4 regions of the Lysinibacillus sp. NPDC097868 genome follow, and region 3 is predicted to be linked to each of the others. Evidence: riboswitches for the same ligand, from Rfam matches in the RefSeq annotation. Region 3 holds a riboswitch; each other region holds the start of a gene.

Region 1 (7,815 bases), on a different contig from region 3:
ATGTAATTGCAACAGCGCAACAGCGCATGGAATCGTTATCAAACACATACGGAGATTATTTTAATGATACGGCACGTGCAGCTAAAGCGTTAGAAGGCTTATCGTTTTTCACAGATTTAGCGCAGGCAGTATCTGAGGTAGATTTAGTTATCGAAGCGGTACCGGAGCGTATTGAAATTAAACAATCATTTTATGAGCAACTAGCAAAAGTAGCACCAGCAAAAACGGTTTTTGCATCTAATTCTTCCACTCTGTTACCTAGTCAATTTGCACAATTTACAGGACGACCTGAGAAGTTTTTAGCATTACACTTTGCAAATACAATTTGGAAAAACAATACAGCCGAAGTGATGGGTCATGAAGGAACTGATCCACAGTACACTGAACAAGTAGTTGAATTTGCACGTACTATCGGTATGATTCCATTCCATTTAAAGAAGGAACAACCAGGCTATATTTTAAATACACTGTCTGTACCCTTTTTAAGTGCTGGTATGGGGCTTTGGGCAAATGAAATTGCAGACCCACATACAATTGATAAAAACTGGATGATTTCAACTGGGTCACCATTAGGTCCTTTCGGGTTTCTAGATATAGTTGGCATGGAAACACCATATAACTTAAATGTGATGAAGGCAGATATTGATCCAATTGCCAAAATCATAGCAGAAAAAATTAAAGCAGAATATATCGATTTAGGGAAAATGGGTGTTTCTTCAGGAGAAGGTTTTTATAAATATCCTAATCCAGCTTATTTAGATAAAGACTTTCTCAAACAAAATTAATTAGGGGCAAAAAAGAAAAAGTGCTAGATTGACTACATCAATCTAACACTTTTTGCATCACCGTTGAGGTCCGCTACGGCGGTGCTTTCCGCGGGCACACCGTAAGTCGCAACCCTCGCTAACTGAGGTATGCTATTTACTGAAAGCTTTTCGGTTTTTTATAATTCCGAAAAAGTTGGTGGTTTCTTTTTGAAGCCTTTCGTCGTAATGAAAGCATAGATAAAACCGATTGCAAGCCATAAAAAGCCTATCTTCAATGTCATCGGTGATAAATTAATGAATAAGTAGAAACAAATTCCGAACCCTAACCCTGGAATTAATAAGTATCGAATTATTTTCTTTTCTTTTTTACGGAAGAAGTAATATACGATTACTGACAAGTTAACAAACATAAATCCTGTCAGGCCTCCAAAGTTCATTAACTCTGCTACGAAATTTGCTGATAAAAACAGCGCTCCTAAAACACTAATTGCACACATCAATAAAATATTGTATATCGGTGTTTGATATTTTGGATGTAAATGTGTGAAAAACTTTTTCGAAAGTACCTCATCACGTCCCATACTAAACATTAAACGAGATGCACTTGCTTGCCCTGTTAAACCAGCTGTCACTGTCGATACAATAATCGCAACCGTATAAAGCGTTGCAAGAACTGCACCTCCTGCTTTTTCCGCTATATCAAATAAAGCCGTATCAGCTGAGCTAAAGTTTGTAACATCCGGCCAAACGAGCTGGGCTACATAAGCTTGTCCAATAAAAATAAGTCCTCCGATTAAACAAGCTAAAATAGCTGCCTTCCAAATATCATCTTTTGGATTGACTGCCTCTTCAGAAAGAGTTGTAATCGAATCGAACCCTAAAAACGAGAAGCAGGCCATTGCTGCACCAGAAATAATTGCAGACATAACGAATTTTTCATCGTTGAAGAACGGCACAACAGTAAAGAGCGACGTACCACTTTCTCCACCGACAATTGACTTGACACAAAAAATCACAAAAATAACGACTACAATTCCCATAAATATAACGAGGATTTGATTTGTTTTTGCTGCGATACCAATACCTAAAATATTTACAGTAGTTATAATAGCTGCAATTAGTAACACCCATACCCAATACGGAACAGATGGTATTAATGCGTTCGCATATGAAGCACCTACCATAAATACAATGAGTGGCACTAATACATAATCCATAAACATTGCCCATCCTGCAAAAAATCCTAAATGTGGATTGATGGCACGTTGCGTATATGTATAAGTTGACCCTCCATTTGGAAAAACAGCAGCCATTCGACCGTAACTATAGGCAGAAAACATCATTGCAACCATTGCAATCAAGTAAGCTAATGGCAACATCCCACCTGTAGACTCTGCTGCAAAGCCATAAATATAAGCTGGCGCAATCGGTGTCATAAAAGCAATTCCATAAATGACTAAATCTTTTAATGTTAAAACACGCTTTAACTGTGGTGTATGATCATTGGGTGTTTGACTCATAGTCTATGTCCTCTCACACATTCACTGGGTTGCGTTTTGAAAGTTCTTCCGTTACTAAATCAATTACTTCATCTGTGCTCATTACTTGGCAATAAATTTGATTCATAATCATAATTTCAGCGTCATGAAGCTGTTGCGTTGCAGCTGCACATGCATCTTCAACTAAAATAACTTCAAATCCTGCGTCAGCTAAGCTTCGAACTGTTGAAGCAACACATTGGTCAGTTACAACCCCTGTACAAACTACTGTTTCAATGCCCATATTGCGCAATAAAAATTCATAATTCGTTCCACTTAATACGCTATCTGTCGTTTTATTTACAACAATCTCATCATCAAGAGGCTTTAATTCATCCACCATCTCCGCTCCTGGGTCACCGATTGGCAATAAAATATTGTTCCATCCTGGACGGCGTTGTACAGGAGAACGGTCTCGTCCATCTTTATGATGGCAAGCAATGCGACCAAATGTTACTTCTAATTTATTAGTACGGAAAAAATCTAAAAGCTTTCTATTGTTCGGAATTGTTAAATTGTCGATACGATTAAAGAAGTATTCCCACTGTTCAAACATGCCCTTTTCTCTTGCAACCTGCGCGTCTAAACCGTCTCGACTAATAAACTGGTGTTGCATGTCTACAATTAGTAATGCTGTTTTATCTGGCTCCACGTTTATTTTTTGACCGTCAGTCGGTAAAAATTCATAATATAATGTTGATGTATTATCCATAATAATTCCTCCAAAATACCTCTAATTCCAAAATGTTTAGACAAATAAAAAAACAGACTCTTTGTGCAAAAGAATCTGTCTAACACAAAAATGACCTACTCATTTTTAAAGCTAGAAACTAAAAATGAATCGACCATTTAAAATTCCCACTGTTTGTCTAAACAGAGATAGCACAACTTCATAAACATGTATGTTTACGAAGACAGTCCTGTAACTATTCGCTACAGACCCAGCATATGATGGCGAGAACTCAACACATACTTCGGCGACACTTCCTTCTACCTAACATCTTCATCTTCTCGGACTCCATTAGGTACTGTTAATTGTCGCGCCTCTACCTCACTATCGAAAAAGTGAGGTTTATTTAATTGTTTGAAATAATTATATTATTGCGTTTTTTCTATGTCAACTTTAAATTTACTATATTTCATAAGATTTGTAGCGCAAATCTTCAAAAAAATAACATAATAAATACTTTTATACAATAATTATTTGCAATAAATATAATGATGAACCATAAATTGTATAAAATCTTGACTATCCATATTCTAATAATCCGATTCACAATATAATTTATAAAGTTGGTACTTCTTCTTTCAGCATGACATGAGAAACTTCGAAGCAATTCCTTTTTTATAAAGCATCGGACTTAGCTCGTGAGAACAGATTGCGTCCTCAGGAATGGAGTAATCTCTGATTTTAAAAAAACCACCAATTAAAACGCAAATGCATTTCAATTGGTGGATAAATAAACTTACGTTGTTTATATAGTTTCGCTTACATTCCCTATATTATCTTTTTTAAGCATTAACATGACAATAAAGGAAATACAATATAAACCTGCTAAATAGAGCATCGCAACTTTCATATCATAACTTTGTAGAATATAGCCGACAAGGATTGGTGAAAAACCGCCTATAGCTCGACCAAAGTTAAAAATTGTATTTGTTGCCGTACTTCGAATTTGCACGGGATATAGACCACCAATCAACGCTCCATATCCGGCAAACATACCATTTGAGAAGAATCCGACAATTGCACCACCTATTAGGACACCAACACTTCCCGTAGCATAAGAGTATACAAACACAGCACATGCTGAGGCAATAAGGAAGACGCCAAAGGCACGCTTTGCGCCAAATCGATCTAGGAATAGTCCAAAAGTTAACATACCAATAATCATGCCAACCGCTGTACTAATTGTCCAGATGGCAGAGCTTGAAACAGATAAACCTTGGGACTGTTGCAACATCGATGGTAACCAAATCATTAATCCGTTATAACCGGCAATTTGAACAGTTGCCATTATGATTAAAGAGATTGTTGTAATCGCTGTTCGAGGCGTTTCAAACAATTGTACCAGCTTACCCTTTTCATCTTTCTTACTTGCCTTTTTATTTTTCTGAGCAGCGAGCCACTCAGGTGATTCATCTAAATTTTTCCTTACGATAAAGGCAAAAATAACAGGTATTACACCAACAAAGAATAATGCTCTCCATCCTAAAGTAGGAAGAATGATGGCACTTAGTAATGCTGCTAAAATAACACCATATTGAGCACCTACACTGACATATGAAGACGCACGCCCTTGTTTATTTTTCGGCCAAGCTTCTGCAACAAGCGCCATACCAATACCATATTCTCCTCCGGCACCTATTCCTGCGATAAATCTAAATAGGTACACTTGTTCAATGCTAGTGGCTAATCCTGTTAAAGCCGTACCAATTGCAAACAAGATGACGGTATAGGTAAAGACTTTTACCCTTCCATACTTATCTGCTAAAACTCCGAAAACAATTCCTCCTAATAGCATCCCTACATTCGTTATAGAAGAAATAAGTCCTCCAGTTGCTAAATCAATGTTAAATTCTGCAATAATCATTGTCATCGCAAATGAGATAAACATGATGTCCATGCCTTCTAATGTTAAACCAGCTACCGATGCGACCACGGTTTTTTTTCGATAATCCATTCTACTCTCCTCCAGTATGTTCTAGATGAAATAAATCTCTTTTATTTACGAATGAATGGATGTATCTATATAAATATAACGTTTCCATTCTCCTTTTAAGCCTCACTGGACTTCCTTTAAAAGAGGTACGTTAGTTGTGTAATCACAGCTAAAATGCAAAATAAATGCCCTTCCGTCAGACAGACAAAAGGGCATGAATAAACAAAGATATTACTAACATAATAGCTTAAAGTATCATATAGCCCTTTTCAGCCTCTCTGGACCGTATTAAAGGTAAATTATTTCAAAAGATATCTTAGCAAAATTATTTATATTTTCATACAAGAAAATTTTGGTAAAAACTCAAATAAGCCCGTTCTAGTAATGCTTTTAACTCATAAAATAAATTTCAATAGTTGACCTCACGAAAAAAAACTATTCAAGATACGCGGCGATTGTTTTATTAATACTTTCAGCCACTTATACTTATATATGGAAATTACTCCACTCAACCTAACTGACTCCGCAAATACTTAATCGAGCGGATTACTTGTACTCACGAAGATAAACTCCATATAAAAAGGCAACTAACGCAAGGTTAGTTGCCTTTTTTAAAATTAAGTTGTTAGGCGTTGGTCAGCTAATTTAAGCCACGCCAACTGCTTCACAATGTGCGGAGTGTATGCGGCAACACATGGGTGTTGTTGGGTATAGTTTTATAGGCTCAACTCAAAATCAGTGGAATCGAGCCTATTTTCTTCATCATATTTGGTTTTTGCTTATTCTATTAAAGCCCCACTTCGTTAGCTCAATAAATTCAACAAAAAATATCTTTAGTTATTTTTTAATACAAAAAGAACGAATCCCATTAATAAGAATTCGTTCTTGATAAATAATTATATTAACTCCACTCGTTTATTAGCAGACAGAGCCAGGCACTGTTCGGCATTAGTGTTAGATAGGAGAATATGTCAGTGTCCTGTCATTCTTATCTTTGGGCTAAAGTCTAAATACGCATTAATGCACCATTAGGCTTTGGTAAATCTTGATCTGTTATCTGATTCATTTTACAAAAATGTTTAAAAAATCGTTGTGCTAGCTCTTTTTCTGTTGGTTCACTCTTCAACGAAACTATATCAAGTAAAATTTGAGCCATCCATAAATTATCAAAATAACGGTATTTGCCTGTATTCCATGTCATTTTGTCAGGGGATTTTTTATCTGTATAATATTTCCACAAAAGTAGTTGATTCGATTCCTGTTCTGTAAGTTGGAGTCTGTATTTTGAATGGGCAGGAATATTTCCATCTTCACACAGCTTACCGATAAAATCTTCATTCACCATATAGACACCTAAGATACGTCTGTCTTTTTCAGGCATGCCGGCATCTAATGCTGTTAACAGGACAGCGCTATTTTGGTGCATGCGAATAGGTTTGTTTGGCTTCCCTTTGTTATTACCACTTTTTATTGCACCTGAAAAAACCTTCCACTCTGAAACAGAACTATTTTGTTCTTCAATGTCACATCTAAAAACCATTTGTGATTCAGGATGGAGTTTATGATGTTTCATAAGTTTTTCGTGTTCTAAGCGAAGTTTCTGGTTTTTTCGTTGTAGTTTTTTTTCTTCTTCCTTCTTCCTTTCTTCTTCCATTCGTTCTATTTCCTTTTTTTGTATTATTTTTTCAATTAAATGAGCATCACTTTTATCATGTAGTTTTAGGTACTTTCCAAATACATCAGGGAAAACAAACATTTTATTTTCCGATGCAAAATGTATTTCAATAATAGACTCATTATGTTTAACTATACTACCCATGCCAAAACGCTTATGTGTAACTTTTTTATTGATTAGATTCATTATTCTAATCCTCCTTTTGGAATAAAAACGCGGTTACTATTAGATAGTAAATTAATTAGTTAATTCAACAACCTATTATTTTAAAAGCTCAAATAACTGTTTTAATTTTTTCCTTTTGTCTTAATAAAGGATATAAAAAAAACGTATCCAAATTCTATCTGCAAAAAAGGTCAGTGGAATTCGAAATACGATTTAAAAAAAACAACTATAAGACTATTATAACATTTTTTTATAAAAATCACAATTTTATTATTGACACCAAGTTTTATTATGATGTAAAATTAAAAATTATTCTCTAAATCCTCATGAAATAACTTTCAAATAAGAACGTTATAAAAAGTCTCGAAACCTCTGGAAAGCCCCTATAAAAAACAACGGATTTCCGTTGATAAGCATAGGATATCTTCATGAAATAAATCAATGATATTCTTCAATTAAATTCCATATAAAAAGACCCCAATTTAGCAAAAGTTATTTGCAAGAAAATCAGGGTCTGTATAAAAATTTTTTACTTTTCAAACTATATAGTAAAACTTATAAATTATCAGAATTGTTTAGGAATTAAATGTGTACCCCCGTATATTACGATAACTCCAACCACGCAACCGCTTCACAATGTGTGGAGTGTGGGAACATATCGACTGGTTGGATTTCCTGTGTTTTGTATCCGCCATCTTCCAGAATGCGAAGGTCACGTGCAAGTGTAGCTGGGTTACATGATACATAAACAACTCGTTTTGGACGTTGCTCTAAAATTGTTTGTAAAAGTGCTTCATCGCATCCTTTACGTGGTGGGTCTACAACAAGGACATCTGCTTCCTTGCCTTCCTTATACCAGCGTGGAATCACTTCCTCTGCAGGGCCTGCCTCGAAGTACGTATTTGTAAAGCCATTAAGCTCTGCATTGCGTTTTGCATCCTCAATTGCTTGTGGTACAATTTCGACGCCCATAACAGCCTTCGCTTTTTGAGCGAGGAATAAAGAAA
Region 2 (7,815 bases), 1.2 Mb from region 3:
GAATCAGGCATGAACGTAAAACTAGCATATAACCCTTCTCACTTAGAAGTTGGAAACCCAGTTGTATTAGGTTCTACTCGTGCAACGCAAGATGATACATCAAAACCAGGGCAAGCTGTGCATAATCCAGCTAAAGGCTTAGGTATTCTTGTACATGGTGATGCTGCATTCCCTGGTCAAGGTATTGTTACAGAAGTGTTAAACTATTCGAAAACAGAAGGTTTCTCAACAGGTGGGACAATTCATATCATTGCCAATAACATGATTGGTTTCACTACAGAGCTTCAAGACTCACGTTCATCTGTCTATTCTTCAGATCCAGCAAAAGGTTATGAAGTACCAGTTGTTCATGTGAACGCAGACAGCCCAGAAGCTGTTTCTCAAGTAGGTCGTTTTGCAGCAAGCTACCGCCAAAAATTCGGTAAAGATATTGTTGTTGACTTAATTGGTTACCGTCGACATGGTCATAATGAAACAGATGACCCAACTGTAACAAATCCAGAAACATACAAACTTGTTGCGAAACATGAGACAATTCGTGCATTATACGGAGCGCAATTAGTAGCAGAAGGTTTAGTTACTGCTGATGAAGTTGCGGCACTTGATTCAGCTATTTATGCTGAGATGCAGGTTGCTTACGATCACGTAAAAGAAATGGCAGAAAAAGATGAACATAAACATTTAGAAATGCCAGAAGAATTAAAAATTAATTTCCCACAAGTTGATACAGCGGTAGGTGCTGAGCGTTTAGAAACGATTAACGAAGAACTACTTGTGTTTGAACAAAACTTCGAGCCACAAAAGAAATTAGGCAAAATTTTAGAAAAACGTCGTGATGCATTTGCATCTGCAAAAATTGATTGGGGTCATGCTGAAACATTAGCATACGCAACAATTATTCAAGATGGTACGCCAGTACGATTTACTGGTCAAGATGCTCAACGTGGTACATTCTCACAACGTCATTTAGTGTTACATGACAAAAATAACGGTAACGTATTTACACCACTTCACCATATTTCTGGTGCAAGCGCTTCATTTACAGTACACAACTCACCATTGACAGAAGCTGGGGTGGTTGGCTTTGAATACGGTTACAATTTAGAAAAAGGTAACGTACTTTCAGTATGGGAAGCGCAATTTGGTGACTTTGCGAACATGGCTCAAGTGATGTTTGATAACTTCATTTCAGGGGCACGTTCTAAGTGGGGGCAAAAATCTGGCTTCGTCATTCTTTTACCTCACGGTTATGAAGGGCAAGGTCCTGAACACTCTTCAAGCCGTATGGAGCGCTATTTACAAATGTCTGCTGAAAATAACTGGTTTGTTGCAAACTGCTCGAATGCAGGGAACTACTACCACTTATTACGTCGTCAAGCAGCATTGTTGGAAACAGAAGGTGTGCGTCCATTAGTTGTTGTATCACCAAAATCGTTACTTCGTCATCCATTAGCTGCAGCAAATGCTGAACAATTAGCAAATGGCTCATTCCAAGAAGTAATCGAGCAACCAGGTTTAGGTTCAAAAACTAAATCTGTTGAACGAATTGTATTAGGTACGGGTAAAGTAATGATTGACTTAGCAGACCGCGTGAAAGATGGAGAAGGCTTCGATCATTTACACATTGTTCGTGTAGAGCAACTTTACCCATTCCCAACAGCGCAAGTTGCTGATATTATTGCTAAGTATCCTAACGCTAAAGAAATCGTATGGGTACAAGAAGAACCTAAAAACCAAGGTACTTGGAATTACGCATTGGAAACATTATATGAACTATCTGAAGGCAAAAAGCTTCGTTATGTAGGTCGTCCTGCAATGAGTTCAACTTCAGAAGGTGATGCAGATTCTCATAAAGCAGCTCAATCAGCTCTAATTGAAGAAGCAGTTGCTGAAACGGTAAAAGTAAACTAAATATATCATTATTACTGGAAGCTGGGCTACATGCCTAAGGCGGTAGCCCTTTTATGTGCATGATACGCATGCACGTTAATCAAAGGAGGAAATGAAAGTGGCTGAAATTAAAGTCCCTGAATTAGCAGAATCGATTACAGAAGGTAGTATTGCACAATGGGTTAAAAAAGTGGGAGACCGCGTGGAAAAAGGTGAATTCATCGTTGAGCTTGAAACAGATAAAGTAAATGCTGAAATCATTTCTGAAGAAGCTGGGGTGTTAACACAAATTTTAGCTGAAGAAGGCGATACTGTTCTAGTAGGTCAAGTAATCGCAGTTGTAGAAGCGGGCGAAGGGGCAGCACCAGCACCAGCAGCAGCAGCAGCACCAGTTGCGGAAGCACCAACACCAACACCAGCAGCACCTCAAGCGGTAGCAGCACCAACACCAGCAGCACCTGTTGTAGAAGAAACTTCTGGCGAGCGTGTAATTGCATCTCCTGCTGCACGTAAACTTGCTCGTGAAAAAGGTATTGATCTTGCAGCTGTATCTCCAGTTGATCCACAAGGTCGCGTACGTGTACAAGACGTTGCAGCTCACGGTACAGCACCTGTAGCAGCACCTCAAGCAACACCAGCAGCACCAAAAGCAGTAGTAGCTGTTGACGAGTCACGTGTTACAGTTGAAAAAATGAGCCGTCGTCGTCAAACAATTGCTAAACGTTTATTAGAAGTTAAGCAATCGACTGCTATGCTTACAACATTCAATGAAGTAGATATGACAAATGTTATGGCATTACGTTCTCGTAAAAAAGATCAATTCTTTGAGTCTACTGGCTCTAAGCTTGGTTTCATGTCATTCTTCACAAAAGCTGTTGTTGCAGCACTTAAAAAATACCCTTATGTGAATGCTCAAATCGTTGGCGATGAAATTCACTTAAATAACTTCTTTGATATTGGTGTAGCTGTATCAACTGAAGAAGGTTTAGTAGTACCAGTTGTACGTGATGCTGACCGCAAAAACTTTGCTGAAATTGAAGATTCAATTGCAGACTTAGCTAAAAAAGCACGCGATAAAAAATTAGGTTTAGCTGATCTTCAAGGTGGTTCATTCACAATTACAAATGGCGGTGTATTCGGTTCATTAATGTCAACACCTATTATGAATGGTACACAAGCTGCTATTTTAGGAATGCACTCAATTAAAAAACGCCCAGTAGAAGTAAATGGCGAAGTTGAAATTCGTCCTATGATGTACTTAGCATTATCTTACGACCACCGTATTATCGATGGTAAAGATTCTGTAGGCTTCCTTAAAACGGTTAAAGAGTTACTTGAAAATCCAGAAGATTTATTATTAAATTCTTAATTCAATAAATTATGTGTTCAAACCCTGCAAACTTAACTGTTTAGCAGGGTTTTTCATTTTAGATTGATTTCCCCTTTAATGAAATTTACTTGATGGTATAAATGGCCTTTATTGGACTGGGAAATCGATTCTTATGGTTTATAAATCTTGTTGTTTATAATAAAAATTTGTGAAATGATGGCAAACATAGTTAATGTTATTCTACTTTATTTATGGATTTTAAAAGGATTATAGACTAATTTTGTAATTAGTCAGAAAAATGATAAAACTATCTTGACGACTATGCTAGCTTTATAGTAATATCTATATAACAATTAAATAAACAAACCTCACTTTTGTTTTTGTTTTTTGTGAGGTAGAGGCGCGGTATTTATTAGTCCATTGCTGAGTATAAGCAAGCGAAGACGTAATGGAGAAGGAAATATCGCCGAAGTATAAAAGGAGCTCGTACTTTTATGCTGGGTCTGCAGTGAATAAGTGCAGGACTGTCCTAGTAAATTTAATTCCAGTTTACTAGGTTGTGCTATCTCGGATACATGGAAATTATAGTGAGGATTTGGGCAACTGTCAATAAAAGGTAAGACCTAAGTTCAAAACTTAGGTCTTTTTTTGTACAGTTGCTTTATTTTTTTTACAGAAAAGGGGAGTTTTAGATGAAAAGAAAATGGTTGTTATTTATGTTAACAGCAATGACAGCAATCTTGTTAGCGGCTTGCGGTACTGGTGACAAGGATGAAAAGACAACAGGTGATGGTTCAAAGGAAGAAACTGGTGGAGAATTCCGCATTGGAATGGAAGCAGGTTATCCACCATTTAACTGGACTCAGCAAGATGATGCAAATGGAGCAGTAAAAATTGCTGATAATGCAGAGTATGCAGGCGGTTATGATGTACAAATGGCGAAAAAAATCGCTGAAGGTTTAGGTAAAAAATTAGTAGTTGTAAAAATGGAGTGGGATGGTTTAGTACCTGCGCTTCAGTCAAAAAAAATCGATGCGATTGTAGCAGGGATGTCTCCAACAGAAGAACGTAAACAAACAATTGATTTTACTGAAAACTACTATACTTCTGATTTTGTAATGGTTATTAAAAAAGGTAGCAAGTATGAAAATGCAAAATCAATTCAAGATTTCTCAGGCGCAAAAGTTACATCTCAGCTAAATACATCTAACTATAATGTTATCGATCAAATTAAAGGTGTAGAAAAGCAAACAGCGATGGAAAACTTCTCTGCAATGCGTGTAGCGCTAGAAGCTGGCAAAATTGATGGCTATGTAGCTGAACGTCCAGAAGGTATTTCGGCAGCAGCAGCTAATGACAAATTCACATTTGTATCTTTTGAAGAGGGATTTGATACAGATATTTCAAATACTTCAATTGCAGTTGGTTTACGTAAAGGTGATGCTAGTCTAGATAAAATCAATGAAATTTTAAAAGGTATTTCAGAAGATGATCGCCAAAAAATTATGGAAGAAGCTATTCTTCAACAACCTGCAGCTCAGTAATGCAAAAAGTGATAGGGTTGTCCTTAACAAAAAAACAGCATACTGGCAGTTCCGAGTATGCTGTTTTCTCCAAGAGAAAATTCACCTACAACATATGAAAAGAGAAGTTGATTTTTACTAATTGAAAGTCGTGACATTTTACTAAGAGCGACTAGGACAACCTTTATCATATTTAGTTTGTTCAGAGAGGAAGTCATTCTGAATAAAGTCATGTCTAAGAAGTGTGTCACATATTTTGAATAAAGCAAATTAATTCAAATGAAGAGATGATTTCACTAAAGGCATAATTGATATAAAGCAACAACACGTTGTTAGGAGGAACATCATGAGTTTAGAATGGATCATTTCTATTATAGAAAACAACTGGCAAATGTTTTTACGAGGTGCGTATTATACGTTACTCATTTCAACAATCAGTACAATTATTGGTGCATTCATCGGATTTTTTATTGGGATTATGCATACCATTCCAGTTCGTAAAAAAAGTATAAAACATTTTTTATTAAAATTAATTAATTTTATACTGACATGCTATGTTGAATTTTTCCGTGGTACACCAATGATTGTACAGGCAATGGTAGTATTTTACGGATTAGATATTGCTTTTGGTATCGATATGCACTTCATTACTGCCGGTATTTTAGTCGTTTCACTGAATACTGGTGCTTATATGGCTGAAATCGTACGTGGTGGGATTGTCTCTATCGATAAAGGTCAATATGAGGCTGCTTCTGCGATTGGCATGGGGCATGTGCAAATTATGATGCATGTTGTATTACCGCAAGTTGCACGCAACATCTTACCAGCAACAGGAAACCAATTAATTATGAATATTAAGGATACGGCCGTTTTAAGTGTAATTGGTGTAACGGAATTATTCTTTCAAACAAAATCGATTTCGGGTAACAACTTCCGTTATTTCGAATCTTTCTTTGTCGCATGTGTGCTTTATTTCATTATGACATTTACGGCTTCAAGAATTTTACTATATGTAGAAAAACGTCTTGACGGTCCGGATGCTTATCACAAAGAACTGAAAGAAATTGACTAGGGGGAACGAACAAATGGCAATCATTCAAATAGAACATTTAAGTAAATCATTTGGTCGTAACCAAGTATTAAAAGATGTGAATTTTAAAGTAGAAAAGGGAGAGGTTGTATGTCTAATCGGTTCATCCGGATCCGGCAAGTCAACACTCCTTCGTTGCATTAATTTACTTGAAACGCCAAATGGTGGGGAAATTATTTATAAAGGGGAAAATATTTTACACGCAAAGCATAACATTCAAGCTTATCGTACGCATTTAGGAATGGTTTTCCAACAGTTTAATTTGTTTAACAATCACAATGTGCTTAAAAATTGTACAGTTGGACAGGTAAAAGTGTTAAAACGTTCAAAAGAAGAAGCTGAAAAAACAGCTTTAAAGTATCTTAAAATCGTCGGGATGGATCAATATGTGAATGCAAAACCTCGTCAACTTTCTGGTGGTCAAAAGCAACGTGTGGCCATTGCACGTGCATTATCTATGAACCCAGATGTAATGCTTTTTGATGAGCCAACATCCGCTCTAGATCCAGAAATGGTTGGGGAAGTGTTGAAAGTAATGCGTGAGTTAGCAGATGCTGGAAATACGATGCTGATTGTTACACATGAAATGGAGTTTGCGAAGGAAGTTGCAGACCGTGTTGTGTTTATGGATAAAGGTGTAATTGTTGAGGAGGGTCCTCCTTCAAAGGTGCTAGTAGACCCGGAACACGAACGTACAAAAGAATTTTTAAAACGAACGCTGAAGTAAGTTTTATAGTATTTCAATTGTTTTCATATGTTTGTATAAAATAATGCCTAAAAAAGTGAGTCCAGAGCGAAGGACTCACTTTTGCTTATCGTATCCGCACGCAGCGGAAATCAACGGCAATAGACAACTATACTTATTTTCTAGAATTCCATTCTGCATATAAAATGAAGCAAATGGCAAATGCGGCAGCGATGATAAAAAACCATTGTGGAACTCCACCGAAACTCATAACAACACCTCGAGTATAAATTTTATAGTATCAAATAAGCAAACAATTCGTTATTAAGGACAAAATATAGACTTCTATAGTTTTTTCTCCACAAAAGAGCCAAAATCGTATAAAATAAACAATAGATGTTAGCTAATGGCTAGTAAAGAGAGGTAGAGAATTTATGTTACATTTAAAATGGAAAGATGCACCAACACTTCGTACAGTTACTTGCAAACACACGAACGCATCTAAATATTTAGTATCAAACGTATTAACAGTTGGGAAAGAATATGAAGTGAAAAATGAAACAGAAGAGTTCGTTTTCATTATTGACAACACTGGTAATATTGGTGGTTACTATAAAGAGTATTTTGCATAATAATATAAAGGGGTGTCTCACATAATTGCTGAGACACCCCTTTATATAATTTAGCGCCCCATAATATTATTCCATCGTTTTTGATTGTTTCATGCCAGCTACATCTTGTTGCAGATGTTGTTTTTCCTTTTCGGTAGCTGTATGTAAAGCAAAAACATCTTGAATGGCTATTTTAAGCTCTTGTTGTGTTTCTTTAAATTTCGATACCTGTTGTTCAAAAGATGGGCTTGTAAATCGTTCATTTGTGCGTGCTAGTCGTTCTTCTAGCTGTGCATAATGAGAATCCATATTCATCGAAAGCATCATAGCTAATTGATTTTTCCAAAGAGGAATAAGTGTGACGATTGAAAACTCGATTTTCTCAGCAAGTGTTTGATTTGCTTGTTGAATCATGCGTATTTGAGGTGCTGTTTGTAATGCTACCTGTTGGGATACTTGTAAATCATATATACGCTGATCAAGACGTTCAAGTTGCGCCGTGAAATCATTGAGCTGTTGAATAGCGAGCGGTTGTTTAGTCGCTTGCACGATGCTGACTTTTGAAGGTAGCTCAAATTCAATAGCCTGGTGTTTTTTCATCTGTCCAGCCGCAATGGCAGTTGCTAACTCTTCAAAAAAACCTCGATTATGTGTGTACAATTGCTCTAGCAATTCAACGTCTCTTA
Region 3 (7,815 bases):
TCAAGCTATTTTATCCGTGCTATACTACAACCATAGTAAGATTTAAGGAGGATTTCAAATGGCAATTGTACATGCAACAGATGCAACGTTTCAAGATGATATTAAAGAAGGCTTAGTATTAGTCGACTTTTGGGCTGCTTGGTGTGGACCATGTAAAATGATTGGTCCAGTTCTTGAAGAAATGGACGCTGCAGGTAGTGCGGCTAAAATCGTAAAAGTAGATGTGGATAATAACCAAGGTACTGCAGCACAATACCAAATCATGTCTATCCCTTCATTGCTTTTATTCAAAAACGGTGAATTAGTAGACAAAACTGTTGGTTTCCAACCAAAAGAAGCATTAGAAGCATTCATCGCTAAACATGCTTAATTCGTAAAATAAAGAGCTGAGCCATCTTTAGATGTGCTTGGCTTTTTTTCGTTATATAATAGATAGAGGAAAATCAATAAACGCTCGTTTTTCAATAAATTTTCTTATTTTCGTAAAGATTGAAAGGCAATAAGAGAATGGTAATGGAATGGCGGTTATTATTAAGACATCAAAAAGGGGGGCAGGTAGGCGATGAATGATTTAATTAAACGAAAGCTTGATATTTTACCAGATCAGCCTGGCTGCTATTTGATGAAGGATCGACAAGGGACAATTATTTATGTAGGTAAGGCAAAGGTGCTTAAAAATCGAGTACGTTCATATTTTACAGGAACGCATGAAGGAAAAACACAGCGCCTTGTTGGTGAGATTGAGGATTTTGAGTACATTGTGACTTCTTCTAATTTAGAGGCACTCATTCTAGAGTTGAACCTTATTAAGCTACACGATCCTAAATACAACATCATGCTAACGGATGATAAAACATATCCGTATATAAAAATTACGAACGAAAAATATCCACGTCTTATTACAACACGTAAAGTAAAAAAAGATAAAGCAAAATACTTTGGCCCTTATCCAAATGCGTATGCAGCAAGTGAGACAAAAAAGTTGCTCGATAGACTATATCCACTTCGGAAATGTGTACAATTACCTTCGAAAGTTTGCTTATATTACCATATGGGACAATGTTTAGCGCCGTGTGTAAAAGAAATTGATGCACAAGTATATCACGATATGATTGAAGATATGACGAAGTTCTTAAATGGTGGAGTGGAGACAGTAAAAAAAGAGCTTGAAGCGAAAATGTTGGCTGCAGCTGAGCAACTAGAATTTGAGCGAGCGAAGGAGTTCCGCGATCAAATTGCACATATTGAAACGGTTATGCAAAAGCAAAAAATTGTGTCCAGTGATACAACGAATCGAGATGTATTCGGTTATGCAGTTGAAAAGGGCTGGATGTGTGTACAAGTCTTTTTCGTTCGTCAAGGTAAGCTGATTGAACGCGATGTTTCCATTTTCCCTATTTATCAGGATGTTGAGGAAGAATTTTTAACATTTGTCGGCCGTTTTTATGAAAAGCCTGAGCATATTAAGCCTAAGGAAATTTTTATACCTCAGGCGATTGATGCAGCAATTTTAACGGAATTATTAGAGGTTAAAGTGCTAACACCGAAGCGAGGGCAAAAAAAAGAATTAGTAGATTTGGCCATGAAAAATGCAGAAATTGCTGTGGCGGCGAAATTCCAGTTAATCGAGCGACAGGAAGAGCGAACAATCGGTGCTTGCGAGGCATTGGGTGAAGCAATAGGGATTTCAGCACCACTTCGCATTGAAGCATTTGATAATAGTCATATGCACGGTGCTGATGCGGTATCAGCAATGGTCGTGTTTATTGATGGTAAACCTGCAAAGAAGGAATATCGTAAATACAAAACACGCACAGCCGCTAAACATGACGATTACGGAGCAATGCAAGAAGTGATACGTCGCCGTTACACGCGAGTATTAAAAGAAGGCTTGCCATTACCTGATTTAGTTCTAATAGATGGTGGTAAAGGGCAGATGGAAGTAGCGCGAGAAGTGTTAGAGGATGAGCTTGGTCTTGTTATCCCAATTGCTGGCTTAGCAAAAGATGAGAAGCATAATACTTCCCAGCTTTTATTTGGAGATCCGCCCGATGTCATTGCATTAAAGCGAACAAGTGACGGGTTTTATTTACTACAGCGTATTCAGGACGAAGTACACCGTTTTGCCATTACTTTTTTACGCCAACAGCATGAGAAAAATGCTATCCAATCTGTTCTCGATGGAATAGAAGGCGTTGGTCCAAAGCGCAAGCAACAACTATTGAAGCATTTCGGCTCTGTTAAAAAGATTCGTGAGGCGAGTGAGCTTGCACTTCAAGAAGCCGGAATACCAGCGAACTTAGCGAACAGTATTTACAATTATTTTCAGCAACAGTCATTGTCAAAGGATTAGACATATGCTAAGGTTGTGATAGAACAATGAAGTGAAAAGACTATCATGTTCTATTACAGCTTATATGAATGTTTATGTAAGCAAAGCATAAAAAGGAAGTATTTTCATAAAGGTAAAATTAATAAATTCACTATTTTAAGTGATGATAGAGGTGCAAGATTCAATAGTAGCACATTGAAGGATGGACAAATCCGGTGACAGTGTGTGAAAGGGGAGCTTGCCGAAGTAAAGTATCGTTGTTTCCGATACTTTGCTGGTTTTGCATTTAATAGATGTAAGACTGTCGAATCTTGACGTTTCGGAGAGCTATCACACATGCGCAAGCTTTTTATTGTACATGTTGCAGGCAGCTTTCACGTTATGTGAGGGCTGCCTTTTTGCTGTTCTAGAGACGAATCGATAAAAGGAGAATGATGATAATGGCGAGTATTGTATTGAAATTTGGCGGACCTGCAATCGCTTCAACTGAGCGGATTCGAGAGGTCGCTAAAATAGCGATTGCCAAAAAAGAACTTGGCTATGATGTAGTAGTGGTGACCGCGGCGATGGGTCGCACAGCAAAAGACTTAGCGAAGATGGTACGTGATTTATCAGACGATGCTTCTAAACGAGAGATGGATGTACTACTATCGACGACCTCACAACTAGCAAGTGCCCTTTTTGCAATTGCTTTACAAGAGGAAGACTATGATGCAGTTTCATTGACTGGTTGGCAAGCTGGTGTGCAAACAGATGCGAAACATTTTAATGCACGTATCGACCATATCGATGTGTGCCGTATGAAAGAACACTTGGTACAAGGACAAATTGTCGTAGTTGCGGGGGAACAAGGCATTAATCGTGCGCACAATATCACAACACTTGGTAAGGGTGGAGCAGAAACAACAGCAGTAGCCATTGCAGCCGCATTAGAAGCGGAACGTGTTGATATTTATACAAATGTGGATGGTGTTTATACAGCAGATCCTCGTCATATTGAAAAGGCAAGAAAGTTAAAGGAGATTTCATATGATGAAATGCTTGAACTATCTCATTTAGGTTCACATATTTTACATCCACGTGCAGTGGAGCTCGCAAAAAAATTTCAAATCCCAGTCATTATTCGTTCAAGCGTAGTTGATACTGTAGGTACTTTATTGAAGGAGGAAGTTGAAATGGAGAAAAATTTAATCGTACGTGGTGTTGCTTATGAGTCTGATATCATTCGCCTAACAATCGGTTATGATACATACTCAACTGCATCGTTAGCAGATATGTTTGCGCTTCTTGCAGAGAATCGCATTAATGTTGATATTATTGTGCAAGCCATTATAGAAGGTGTGAGACCATCAGTGTCTTTTACAATTTTAAAAGAAGAGTTTGCTGATGCTTTACGTGTACTAGAGGATAGTAAATTGTCACTTGGTTTTAGCTTTGCAGATTTTGAAATTGGCTTAGCGAAAGTTTCAATTATAGGATCAGGCATGGCATCAAATCCTGGCGTTGCTGCACGAATGTTTGACCGTTTACGCCGCGAGGATATTGCAGTGAAAATGGTCAGTACTTCTGAAATTAAAGTTTCTGTTGTTGTGCCACAGGATGAAATGATCCGCGCTGCAAACGCATTACATGAGGAGTTTAATTTAGCAGAAGAGATTCACGTAAACTAAAAGGTAGAAGGCAACATCCTTAACTGGTTTTATATGCATCACATTAGCTTACTTAGATGGCTACTACAGTTGATTTTCGCTACGGGCAGCCGCTTTCCGCGGGCACAGAGGTAAGCCGTAACCCTCGCTAATGCGCTGATAGTTACGTCTTACGTTCTATGCGTTCTGAGCAGGAGTCGACCGCCCTCCGCTCCAATCGCCTAACAAGGTGGTAGGAATATTCCAATTGATTACTATAAAAGGATAAAGAAATGACAAAAGGCATCAAGTTAACTTCATGTTGCCTTTTGTCGACACTCAAAAAGGATTGCATTTCTAACAAAATCGCAATCCTTTACTAGTTTATTTATTTTGTATTGTATTCATAATACGCTCTTTAACATCCCATTTAACTGTAAACATGACTAGCTGTTGCTTTTCGCGCTTCTCATCATAACATTCCGTTAAGTATCCTTTTGCTTGTTGGATTTGTTCAGCAATAAATCCTGCTTCTAGTCTGAAGCTTCGATTATGAATTTGCAAAAGTGTTGGTTCATTTGTTAAATGGAAAATGCGTCCATCCTTAGACTCCTTTGTCAATTCAAGAGTACCCCAGCACGCATCCGCGAAAAATGCGATAAGTTCTTCTTGACTTTTACAAGGGAACTTCCGTGCAAGCTCCTTCCCAGCCCAATAAAGTACGTCATCTTCATGTTTACCGAGGATAGAAGATAGGATATGATCACGGATTAACTCATATCCAAATGGTGAGATTGTATTAGATGGATTATTTAACATTGAAATCCTTCTTTCTTAGAATTTTCTTATAATTTAGCGTCAATAAAGTAAAGGTAGAATTTTCGAGAAGAAACGACACGTTATGTACTAGATTACTTCTATAATAAGGGCTATTAAAAACTCTATGTTACCTTGACGCTCGTAGCACTTGAGAGTACAATAAACATGTCATAATATTGTACCATGATGAAATACACAGTCAATGGAGTATCATTTACAAAATGGTGACTTCTTTTGTTGTGCTATTTTAAGTACTAAGGGGGGTAACAGTCTTGTCGAAAGATCGAGAGTTTTTATGGCGTCGCTTACATTCTCTACTAGGTATCATTCCAGTAGGTCTGTTTTTAACGATGCACCTATTCATTAACTTTACAGCAACAGGCGGAGCAGAAAGCTACAATGATGCTACCGCAGTAATGGAAAAGATTCCATTTCTTATCCTAGTAGAGTGGATTGTCATCTACATTCCATTAATGTTCCACGCATTTTATGGTGTGTACATCGCATTCACTGCTACACCAAATACAGGGCGTTTTAGCACATACCGTAACTGGATGTTCTCATTACAACGCTTCACTGGTGTATTTTTAGTAATCTTCATTGCATGGCATATTTTCCAAACTCGTATTCAAAAAGCGCTTGGTACACACGTTGATTACGACATGATGGCAAATATCGTAAATAATCCATTTATGCTTGGATTCTATATTGTTGGTATTATATCAGCAACTTTCCACTTATCAAATGGCTTATGGGCATTCCTAGTAAGCTGGGGTATCACACAATCTCCTCAGTCTCAAAAGATTGCTACTTATGTAACAAACGTTCTTTTCGTAATTCTAAGTGTAGTTGGTGTGGCTGCTATTTTAGCTTTCGTATAATTTAATAAAAGCTACTATAGAAGTGCATGCAATCTTTGCAATTTTTTAAGAGGAGTGAGAAATAATCATGGCGAAAAGCAAAATAATTGTTGTCGGCGGCGGTTTAGCTGGTCTGATGGCAACGATTAAAGCAGCTGAAGTTGGTACTGAAATTGATTTGTTCTCATTAGTTCCTGTAAAACGCTCACACTCTGTATGTGCGCAAGGCGGAATTAATGGTGCCGTAAATACAAAAGGTGAAGGGGATTCTCCTTGGATTCACTTTGATGATACAGTATATGGTGGGGACTTCTTAGCGAACCAACCACCTGTTAAAGGTATGTGTGATGCAGCCCCTGGTATTATTCACTTAATGGACCGTATGGGTGTAATGTTCAACCGTACGCCAGAAGGTTTATTAGACTTCCGTCGTTTCGGTGGTACGTTAATGCACCGTACAGCATTCTCAGGTGCAACAACTGGTCAGCAATTACTATACGCGTTGGACGAGCAAGTTCGTTCTCACGAAGTAGCTGGATTAGTTAACAAATATGAGCACTGGGAATTCCTAGGTGTTATTATCGATGATGACGGCGTTTGCCGCGGTATCGTAGCACAAAATATGCGTACAGAAGAAATTAAATCATTCCGTGCAGACGCTGTTATTATGGCGACTGGTGGCCCTGGTATTATCTTCGGTAAAACAACAAACTCTGTTATTAACACAGGTTCTGCTGCTTCTATCGTATACCAACAAGGTGCTTCATACGCGAATGGTGAGTTCATTCAAATTCACCCAACAGCGATTCCTGGAGATGACAAAAACCGTTTAATGTCAGAATCTGCTCGTGGTGAAGGTGGTCGTATTTGGACATATAAAGACGGTAAACCTTGGTACTTCTTAGAAGAAAAATACCCTGCATATGGTAACTTAGTACCACGTGATATTGCAACACGTGAAATTTTTGACGTTTGTGTAAACCAAAAGCTTGGTATCAACGGCGAAAACATGGTATACCTAGATCTTTCTCATAAAGATCCACATGAATTAGATGTTAAACTTGGTGGTATCATTGAAATCTATGAAAAATTCGTAGGTGATGACCCACGTAAATTACCAATGAAAATTTTCCCAGCAGTTCACTATTCTATGGGTGGATTATGGGTTGACTACAACCAAATGACTGAAATTCCTGGTCTATTTGCAGCAGGTGAATGTGATTACTCTCAACATGGTGCAAACCGTCTAGGTGCAAACTCATTATTATCTGCTATTTATGGTGGTATGGTTGCTGGTCCAAATGCAGTTGATTACGTTAAACATCTTAAAAAGCATGCTGAAGATTTATCTCAAGATATTTTCGATGCACGTGTTAAAGAAGAGCAAGCTAAGTGGGATGCTATCATGAAAATGGACGGCACAGAAAACGCTTACCTTCTTCATAAAGAGCTTGGTGAGTTAATGACAGCTACAATGACAGTTGTACGCTTTAACGACCAACTTGAAGAAACTTATAAAAAACTTGGCGAATTCCAAAAACGTTGGGAAAACATCAATATCAACGATACACAAAAATGGAGTAACCAAGGTGCTCACTTTACTCGTCAGTTGAAAAACATGCTTTACTTAGCGAAAGTAATGACAAAAGGTGCTTTACTTCGTAATGAATCTCGTGGTGCGCACTATAAACCAGACTTCCCGCAACGTGATGATGAAAACTTCTTAAAAACAACTATGGCGAAATTCGACCCAGCTACGGGCGAGCCAGTTATCACATATCAAGAAGTAGACGTTTCATTAATCCCACCACGTAAACGTGACTACTCTGCGAAAGGAGACTAAGAATTATGGAAATCGCAGCTAATACTGGAAGAAAAGTAAAAGTTGAAATTTTACGTCAAGATACACAAGGTGGCCAAGGCTACTGGCAGAAATTCGAAGTTCCTTACCGTCATGGTATGAACGTTATTTCTGTGTTAATGGAGATTCAAAAAAACCCAGTGACAGAAACTGGTGAAAAAACAACTCCAGTTTCATGGGACATGAACTGTCTTGAAGAAGTTTGTGGAGCATGTTCAATGGTAATTAACGGTCGTCCACGTCAATCATGTTCAACACTGATTGATCAATTGACTGAACCAGTTCGCCTTGAGCCAATGAAAACTTTCCCGGTTG
Region 4 (7,815 bases), on a different contig from region 3:
CATAGGTACTTGTGAAATTTGCATGATGGAAAACATCCAACCTGCTCGATCTGCGGCTATTCCTTGTGCAATATAGATTTCAGGAATCCAAGCTGCGGTTGTATAAAATAATAATGATTGTAAACCCATCGCGCCAGTGACTGCCCAAGTAACTGGTGATTTCCACAATGGTATACGTGCTTTCGTAGTGGCTACAGTTGGTTCAGGCTTATTAAATTTTAACTGTGGGATCCAAATCAAAATAGTCACTACGACAAGAGCTAGAGCGATTGCAAGTGCACCTTGCCAGCCAAGAGATGCATTGGCAATGGGATAACTAATACCAGCGCCAATTCCAGCTGTTAAGTTCATGGACATGGTGAAAAATGCCATCAGTAATCCAACATGATAAGGGAATTTCATTTTAAGTAGCCCTGGAATAAGGACGTTACCAAATGAAATAGCTACACCTATTATCATTGTACCAAATACGAGTAATCCAGTTGTTCCAAGTGAGCGCAGCACAATTCCTAGTGCTAATAAAATTGTTGATATAAATAATGTTAATTCAAGACCCAGTTTTCTTGCTATTACTGGGGCAATAGGTGACACTAGCGCGAATGCAAGCAATGGAATGGTTGTTAGAAAGCCTGCAAGAACGTTAGATATACCGAGATCCTCACGAATGAAGGAAATAATTGGTCCTACAACCGTTAATGGCATACGTAATGTCGAAGCAAGAAAAATTACACCGATGACTAATAAGAGAGTTGTGCCCTTCCAGTTAATCTTTCTGCTAAGATAAGTAGATTCCTCGTTAGTTGTCAAAATAAGTACCTCCCTAATAGAACAATTATAATTCGAACCACTATAACACTTTAACACAATAATAAAAATAGTAGAATATTCATAAAATACAGAACATTAATCGTTTTATTGAAATGTCTTAGGTCGTATGTTAAACTAAGACACATCATAAATTTAATAATTATATGCCTCATGTTTGTATTGAGGTAGAGGTCGCGGTATTTATAAGTAAGCTAATGGAGATGACAAGCATTAAAGATGTTAGCTGAAAGGAAATATTGCCGAAGTGTGAGGGGACTTGAAAACCTCATGCTGGGGCTGTCTCCGAAAGGAACAGAACTGTCACGTTGGACAACGTGTTGTGCTATCATTTTTAAGAAACAGAGGATTTACTTAGCCATCACAACGTTCATGTGATGGCATTTTTTTGCCTCTTAGAAAAGGAAGGAAGCTTTAACGTGAGTGAGATAAAAACTAATCAGCTCGGTCATAAAGCACCAGAGTTGAAAAAAGAATTAAAAAGCCGCCATATAACAATGATTTCGTTAGGCGGTACTATCGGAACTGGGCTATTTTTAGCAAGTGGTGGTGCTATAGCACAGGCTGGACCAGGTGGTGCACTTCTTGCTTATGCATTAATCGGCATTATGGTGTACTTCTTAATGACGAGCTTAGGTGAAATGGCAGCTTATATGCCGTCATCAGGTTCATTTAGTACGTATGCAACAAAATTTGTAGATCCAGCGCTTGGCTTTGCACTTGGCTGGAACTACTGGTATAACTGGGCGATTACAATTGCCGCTGAAATTGCAGCAGTTTCTCTTATAATGAAATACTGGTTCCCAGACAGCTCTTCAGCACTATGGACAGTCATATTTATTGCGATTGTACTAACATTCAATTTACTATCTGTAAAAAGCTATGGTGAAAGTGAATATTGGTTTGCAATGATAAAAGTTGCGACTGTTATTGTCTTCATTATTGTCAGCCTATTGATGATTTTTGGTATTTTAGGTGGGCAAGCTCCTGTAGGCTTTACGAATTTCTTTATAAGTGATGGACCATTCCACGGTGGCTTCCTTGCTACATTCGGAATATTTCTAGCAGCAGGCTTCTCGTTCCAAGGGACAGAACTATTAGGGATAACGGCTGGGGAAACGGATGATCCTGGTAAAAATATCCCGAAGGCTGTTAAGTCCGTTTTCTGGCGTATTATTTTATTTTACATTTTAGCCATTGCAGCGATTGGGATGTTAATTCCATTTACAGATGCTCGTTTATTATCTGAAGATATTGCTGTTTCACCATTCACATTAGTGTTTGACCGCTTAGGAATTGCCTTTGCTGCTTCATTAATGAATGCCATTATTTTAACGGCGATGTTATCTGCAGGTAATTCTGGATTATATGCATCATCACGTATGTTATGGCAATTAGCAGTAGATGGACATGCACCTAAGATTTTCGCTAAGCTAAGCCGTCGCGGAATTCCGATTTACGCATTGCTGTTGACATTAGCAGTAGGTTGCTTAGCATTTTTAGCATCATTCTTTGGTGATGGCGTTGTCTATATGTGGCTTTTAAACGCATCTGGGATGTCAGGCTTCATTGCATGGCTTGGTATAGCCTTTAGTCATTACCGCTTCCGTAGAGCTTTTGAAGCTCAAGGCTTAGATTCAAAATTACTACCATATAAAGCAAAGTTATATCCATTCGGGCCACTCTTTGCATTTACAGTGTGTATGATTGTTGTAGTTGGTCAAAACTATACAGCTTTCACAGGCCATTCAATTGACTGGTATGGTGTCCTTGTTTCATACATCGGTATACCACTGTTTATCGCCTTGTGGTTGGGCTATAAAATAAAACATAAAACAAAAATGATTCCACTGCAAAAGTGTGATTTAAAAGTAGAAAAATAGAAATAAAAGCTGTCCTATTAGTTATAGGGCAGCTTTTATTTATTTGGCGTTGATTTCCGTTGCGTACGGCGCAGGAGTCTAATTAGCTTGGAAAATTGTTTGAGAATTGTTTGAGTGCCAGGCACTTTTAAAAAAACCTATGGTAAGCTATATAGAGACAGGATAAAAATGTAAAACTGTTAAAGCAAATGGGAATTAAAGATAATGCTTTATTGAAAAGAGGTGCCTAAACATGCAAAAACGTATATTACTAGTTGAAGATGATGAAACCATACGAGAAATGGTCGACAAGTTTTTAACAATGGAGGGCTTTGCTGTTACATCCGTTACAAATGGTGAAGAAGCAGTGCAAATTTGTTTATGCAAAACGTTTGATTTAGTTATTTTGGATATTATGATGCCTAAACTAGATGGATTAGAAGTATTAAAAATAATTCGAGAAAAAGAAGCACTACCTATTATTATGATGTCAGCAAAAGACAGTGATGTTGATAAAGCATTAGGTCTTGGATTAGGTGCGGATGATTATATTGCAAAGCCATTTTCAATGTTGGAATTTTCAGCGCGTGTGAAGGCTGCAATACGAAGGGCCACACAATATTCAAGCCCGATGGAGGAAAAGAAGGGGACAGTGACAATTGGTAACTTAGTGATTGATGTCGTTAATTTCTCAGTTGAAAAAGACCAACAACAGGTGAAACTAACTTCAAAGGAATTTGCTATTTTAAAGCTATTTATCACAAATCGGAATCGCGTATTTACCAAACAGCAAATCTATCAACTCATTTGGAATGATGAATATTATGGTGATGAAAATATTATTAATGTGCATATTAGAAGATTGCGAGAAAAAATTGAAGATGACCCTTCCAACCCTCAGTATATTAAAACACTTTGGGGAATTGGCTATAAATTAGAGGGCTAGGCGTATGACGCTATTTTTATCTACCATTATTCTTTTTCTCTTAGCAATCATTCTTTTTCAGTTGAAAAGAAAACGTGAGCAAAACGTTACGCTCAGATACATGCACACCAAACTACAAGCTATTATGAACGAACAATCCAACGAGAAAATTTTAGTTGCTACTTCGAATCAAGAACTACAGCAACTGCTTACTACTATAAATGCATTACTGAATGATACGCACAAAATATTAGCCAAACATCGAAAAACAGAAAGTTCAATGAAAAAGATGCTTGCCAATATTTCGCATGATCTAAAAACACCGTTAACTGTTGTGCTAGGCTATACAGAAATGTTGCAGCTACAACAGTCGTTAAAAGATACAGAACACAATCGCTTACTTTCAGGAATCCATTTAAAAACGGAGGAAGTATTGAAGCTTATTCATACATTTTTTGATTTGGCAAAAATTGAAGCGGGCGATACAGAATACCCAATAACAAAAGTAAACGTAAGTGAAATATGCCGAAAAAATATTTTATCATTTTACGATATGGTGATGTCGATGGGCCTTCATATTGACATTCACATACCTGAAACACCGATGTATGCTCTAGGCAACGAAGATGCGTTAGATAGAGTATTGAACAATTTAATCGCCAATGCGATTGCTTACGGGGCAGAAGGACATGTAATTGGGCTAACAGTTAGGAATGACGCTACCGATGTTTATATTGATGTTTGGGATTGTGGGAAAGGTATTGATGAATATCATATAGACAGCGTATTTGAAAGGATGTATACGCTTGAAGACTCAAGAAATAAATCATTTCAAGGTAGTGGGCTGGGTCTAACGATAACAAAGCGACTTGTAGAAATAATGAATGGTACAATCCAACTGAAAAGCATCCCTTATGAAAAGACGGTTTTTACGATTTCATTAAAAAGAATGATGTACTAATCTAGCCCTGCCTGTAGAGCTAAAAAAGCTCTACAGGCTTTTCTTCTTCTCTTAAGGAATTTGTAAGAATCAAGTAATAAAATAGAGAGTTTTACTTCTTATAATAAAGGAAGCCACATATAAGGGAGAGGTTTAAATGGCGTATATTGTGAAAACAAATCAGCTTACAAAAGTCTATGATGGAAACGAAGTGGTTTCCACAGTCAATATGCATGTTAAGAGAGGAGAGATATATGGTTTTTTGGGTCCAAATGGAGCGGGGAAAACAACGATTATGAAAATGTTAACTAATCTGGCCAAACCGACAAGTGGGGATATTGAAATCTTCGGTGAAAAATTAACAGATCGGTCGTACGAAGTACTAAAAAGAATGGGTACAATCATTGAATACCCCATTTTCTATGAAAAGTTAACAGCACAAGAAAACCTCGAATTACATTGCGAATATATGGGTTATTACAATAAAAACGAAATCGGCCATGTGCTTGATTTAGTAAAGCTAACCAATGTGGATGGTAAAAGAGTAAAGGATTTTTCGTTAGGGATGAAACAACGTTTAGGTATTGCACGTGCGATAATGACTAAACCAGAGTTGCTAATTTTAGATGAACCTATTAATGGTCTTGATCCAGTTGGTATAAGAGAGTTAAGAGAATTATTCAAGATGTTAAGTAAAGAATATGGCATTACTATTATTGTTTCCAGTCATATTTTAGCTGAAATTGAGCAAATGGCTGATACAATTGGGGTCATTAATAATGGCAGGTTAATTGCTGAAGTTTCGATGGAGCATGTAAGGCATAGTCAAACAGATTTTATTGAATTAATTGTCAGTGAGGGGAAAAGAGCTGCCTTTATTTTAGATAGTCAATTACGCATCACCAATTTTAAATGCATTGATGAGCGCTGTATTCGAATATACGATATGTCCATTTCACAAAAAATACTATCTAAAACGTTAATAGAACATGATATTGAAATTGAAGAGATTAGTAGGAAAACAAGTTCTTTAGAGGATTATTTCTTGAAATTAATCAATGGAGGTGGAATCCATGCTTAATTTAATGCGTTTAGAAATGAAAAAAAACCATTTAGGCTCGTATGTGACAGCTGCTATTATCGCAAATGTCGCTATATTAGGTTTTATGTTTTTAATTTTAGTCATCTCAAAAATTGAAGGTGACGCTGGTTTAGAAAACTATCCTATCGCTTTGACTGTCATTGATTCTTTTGTAAGATGTGTATTTATTATTTTTGCGGCTACATTAATTGCCAAACTTATTATTGGCGAATATAAAAATAAAACAATAATAACTGCATTTATGTATCCTATAAATAGAAAAAAACTAATCGCAGCAAAGCTTGCCATTGTTATATTATTTACATTTAGCGCTATTATCCTTTCAAATATTTTTATTACAGTAATTTTCCTTATAATTAGCGAGAACTTTCAATTAATCCCAGATACATTAACAAATGCAATGGTTATGCAGCGCATTCCTACAGTATTAATGAATGCTGTAGCGGCATCCAGTATGGCTCTTATTCCATTGTATTTTGGTATGAAAAAATACTCCGTGCCAACAACAATACTGTCATCTCTTTTAATTGTGATGGTTGTTTCATCAAATACGGGCACATTTTCATTGAATGATATTATTGTAATTCCGATAACTTTAGCAATTATAGGTATAGTGATTGCCTATTTAGCAATTCGCAACATTGAAAAGGTAGATGTTTAATAACATAAGGGAAGCCCCTGTGCGAAAATACCATACAGGGGCTTTTAAAAGGCCTGGGGAAGCCTGACGAACCTTATTTATTAATTATTCTCAGTTACATTAGACGTTGCATAGACGTCTACAGAAAGCTTAGCAGGTGCCGTTAATTTAGCAAAGCTAATATACAATAGGAAAGAAACCGCACCACCAACAATCCAAGCAATATCCAATCCATCTAGCATTTTTGCAATAGGGCCTACATATAACTCCGTATTAATAAATGGAATTTGAATAAAGATGGTTAACAAGTAAATAATCATTGTTGGTATATTGATTTTCCCGAAAATGCCATCCTTTTTGTTGAACTCATCTGGAGGATAATGTACTCTCTTTAAAATATAAAAATCAGTTAATGTAATCATACTCCACGGAATGATAAAGAATAATATAAATCCTAAGTATAATTGGAAATTAGCCATAAAATTGCTAGAGCTCCAAGTGGCAATAAGCGCAATAATGACACCAATTGCAATGGAAGTAATTGTGCGCAGTCTAGCAGATGTTTTAAACGTTAAAAAGTTACTCGCAATCGATAAAATAATAATACCTGCTCCATAAATATTTAAGGAGTTAATAACGAGGACACCAAGAGATAACAGTAATGCAATGATAAAACCTAATGAGCCCATATCTTTAATTTGTGCCATAACATTACCATTCACAACCATAGTGGCAATGGCAGCACCTAAAACCATCAACCAAACTGAACTTGCAAAGCTTCCAAGATAACTATAAGTAAATACCTTTTTAGATTGTGATGGATGGATAAATCTCGAATGGTCAGATACATACGGACCATACGTAATTTGCCATGTTACACAAATGGAAGTCATTAATAAAAACTGGCTGAAAGAAAAATTACCTGCATTTAAAAGATCCATGGAAACATTCGCTAAAATCATAATAGATAAAATTATAAATACCACTGTAAAGCCAATTGTATAGATTTTCATCGACTTTTGAAGTAAGCCTTGTCCAAAAATAGCTAGAAGAACCATTGGAATAAGACTTACGATAACCGTTACATTCATATTAAGGCCGAGTGTTTCTTGCATGCCTTGTCCGACTAACACGGTATTTGTTGCGCCGTAGCCCAAATACATGATGAGAATGATTAACATAGGCAAGATAGCCCCGAAGTAGCCGAATTGTGCTCTACTTTGTACTACTTGTGGTAGACCTGCTTTAGGACCAGTAGCAGAATGGAGTGCCATAATTGCAGCTCCAATGCCATGTCCTAATAGGATAGCAACAAGTGACCACCAAAAATTTAACCCTAATACGATAGCTAGAGATCCTGTTACAAGTGTTGTAGAAACTGTACTTGCGGCAAACCATGTGAAAAATAGCTCTTTAGCAGTGCCATTACGCTGTTCCAAAGGAATATGTTCATAACTAATTTCCTCGATAGAATTGCTCATAGATACCCTCCCTCTTATTAATTATTTTCAATATATTTAT

What was found. Region 3 has a riboswitch for lysine ahead of ACIQXJ_RS13675 (aspartate kinase). Riboswitches for the same ligand answer to the same signal wherever they lie in the genome.
Positions count from the first base shown of each region.
Region 1: linked by a shared signal. The riboswitch ahead of ACIQXJ_RS21790 (cysteine hydrolase family protein) and the one ahead of ACIQXJ_RS13675 (aspartate kinase) in region 3 are both predicted to bind lysine.
Region 2: linked by a shared signal. The riboswitch ahead of ACIQXJ_RS07205 (transporter substrate-binding domain-containing protein) and the one ahead of ACIQXJ_RS13675 (aspartate kinase) in region 3 are both predicted to bind lysine.
Region 4: linked by a shared signal. The riboswitch ahead of ACIQXJ_RS18880 (amino acid permease) and the one ahead of ACIQXJ_RS13675 (aspartate kinase) in region 3 are both predicted to bind lysine.

Region 1 covers NZ_JBIWBS010000006.1:34,046-41,860, reverse strand. The annotation lists gene ACIQXJ_RS21800 (3-hydroxyacyl-CoA dehydrogenase) at 1-785, shown strand, start outside; gene ACIQXJ_RS21795 (APC family permease) at 944-2,287, opposite strand; gene ACIQXJ_RS21790 (cysteine hydrolase family protein) at 2,301-3,017, opposite strand; lysine riboswitch at 3,178-3,362, opposite strand; gene ACIQXJ_RS21785 (MFS transporter) at 3,781-4,989, opposite strand; gene ACIQXJ_RS21780 (malate synthase) at 5,975-6,829, opposite strand; gene rlmD (23S rRNA (uracil(1939)-C(5))-methyltransferase RlmD) at 7,412-7,815, opposite strand, start outside.
Region 2 covers NZ_JBIWBS010000001.1:1,466,650-1,474,464, forward strand. The annotation lists gene ACIQXJ_RS07195 (2-oxoglutarate dehydrogenase E1 component) at 1-1,911, shown strand, start outside; gene odhB (2-oxoglutarate dehydrogenase complex dihydrolipoyllysine-residue succinyltransferase) at 2,009-3,259, shown strand; lysine riboswitch at 3,608-3,793, shown strand; gene ACIQXJ_RS07205 (transporter substrate-binding domain-containing protein) at 3,913-4,764, shown strand; gene ACIQXJ_RS07210 (amino acid ABC transporter permease) at 5,090-5,815, shown strand; gene ACIQXJ_RS07215 (amino acid ABC transporter ATP-binding protein) at 5,829-6,560, shown strand; gene ACIQXJ_RS07220 (DUF6501 family protein) at 6,953-7,150, shown strand; gene ACIQXJ_RS07225 (toxic anion resistance protein) at 7,217-7,815, opposite strand, start outside.
Region 3 covers NZ_JBIWBS010000001.1:2,705,108-2,712,922, reverse strand. The annotation lists gene trxA (thioredoxin) at 59-370, shown strand; gene uvrC (excinuclease ABC subunit UvrC) at 563-2,353, shown strand; lysine riboswitch at 2,492-2,670, shown strand; gene ACIQXJ_RS13675 (aspartate kinase) at 2,773-4,002, shown strand; gene ACIQXJ_RS13670 (YslB family protein) at 4,345-4,779, opposite strand; gene ACIQXJ_RS13665 (succinate dehydrogenase cytochrome b558 subunit) at 5,052-5,660, shown strand; gene sdhA (succinate dehydrogenase flavoprotein subunit) at 5,728-7,482, shown strand; gene sdhB (succinate dehydrogenase iron-sulfur subunit) at 7,488-7,815, shown strand, end outside.
Region 4 covers NZ_JBIWBS010000003.1:406,488-414,302, reverse strand. The annotation lists gene ACIQXJ_RS18885 (CynX/NimT family MFS transporter) at 1-807, opposite strand, end outside; lysine riboswitch at 986-1,161, shown strand; gene ACIQXJ_RS18880 (amino acid permease) at 1,245-2,708, shown strand; gene ACIQXJ_RS18875 (response regulator transcription factor) at 2,941-3,633, shown strand; gene ACIQXJ_RS18870 (sensor histidine kinase) at 3,638-4,573, shown strand; gene ACIQXJ_RS18865 (ABC transporter ATP-binding protein) at 4,710-5,633, shown strand; gene ACIQXJ_RS18860 (ABC transporter permease) at 5,626-6,315, shown strand; gene ACIQXJ_RS18855 (purine-cytosine permease family protein) at 6,396-7,775, opposite strand.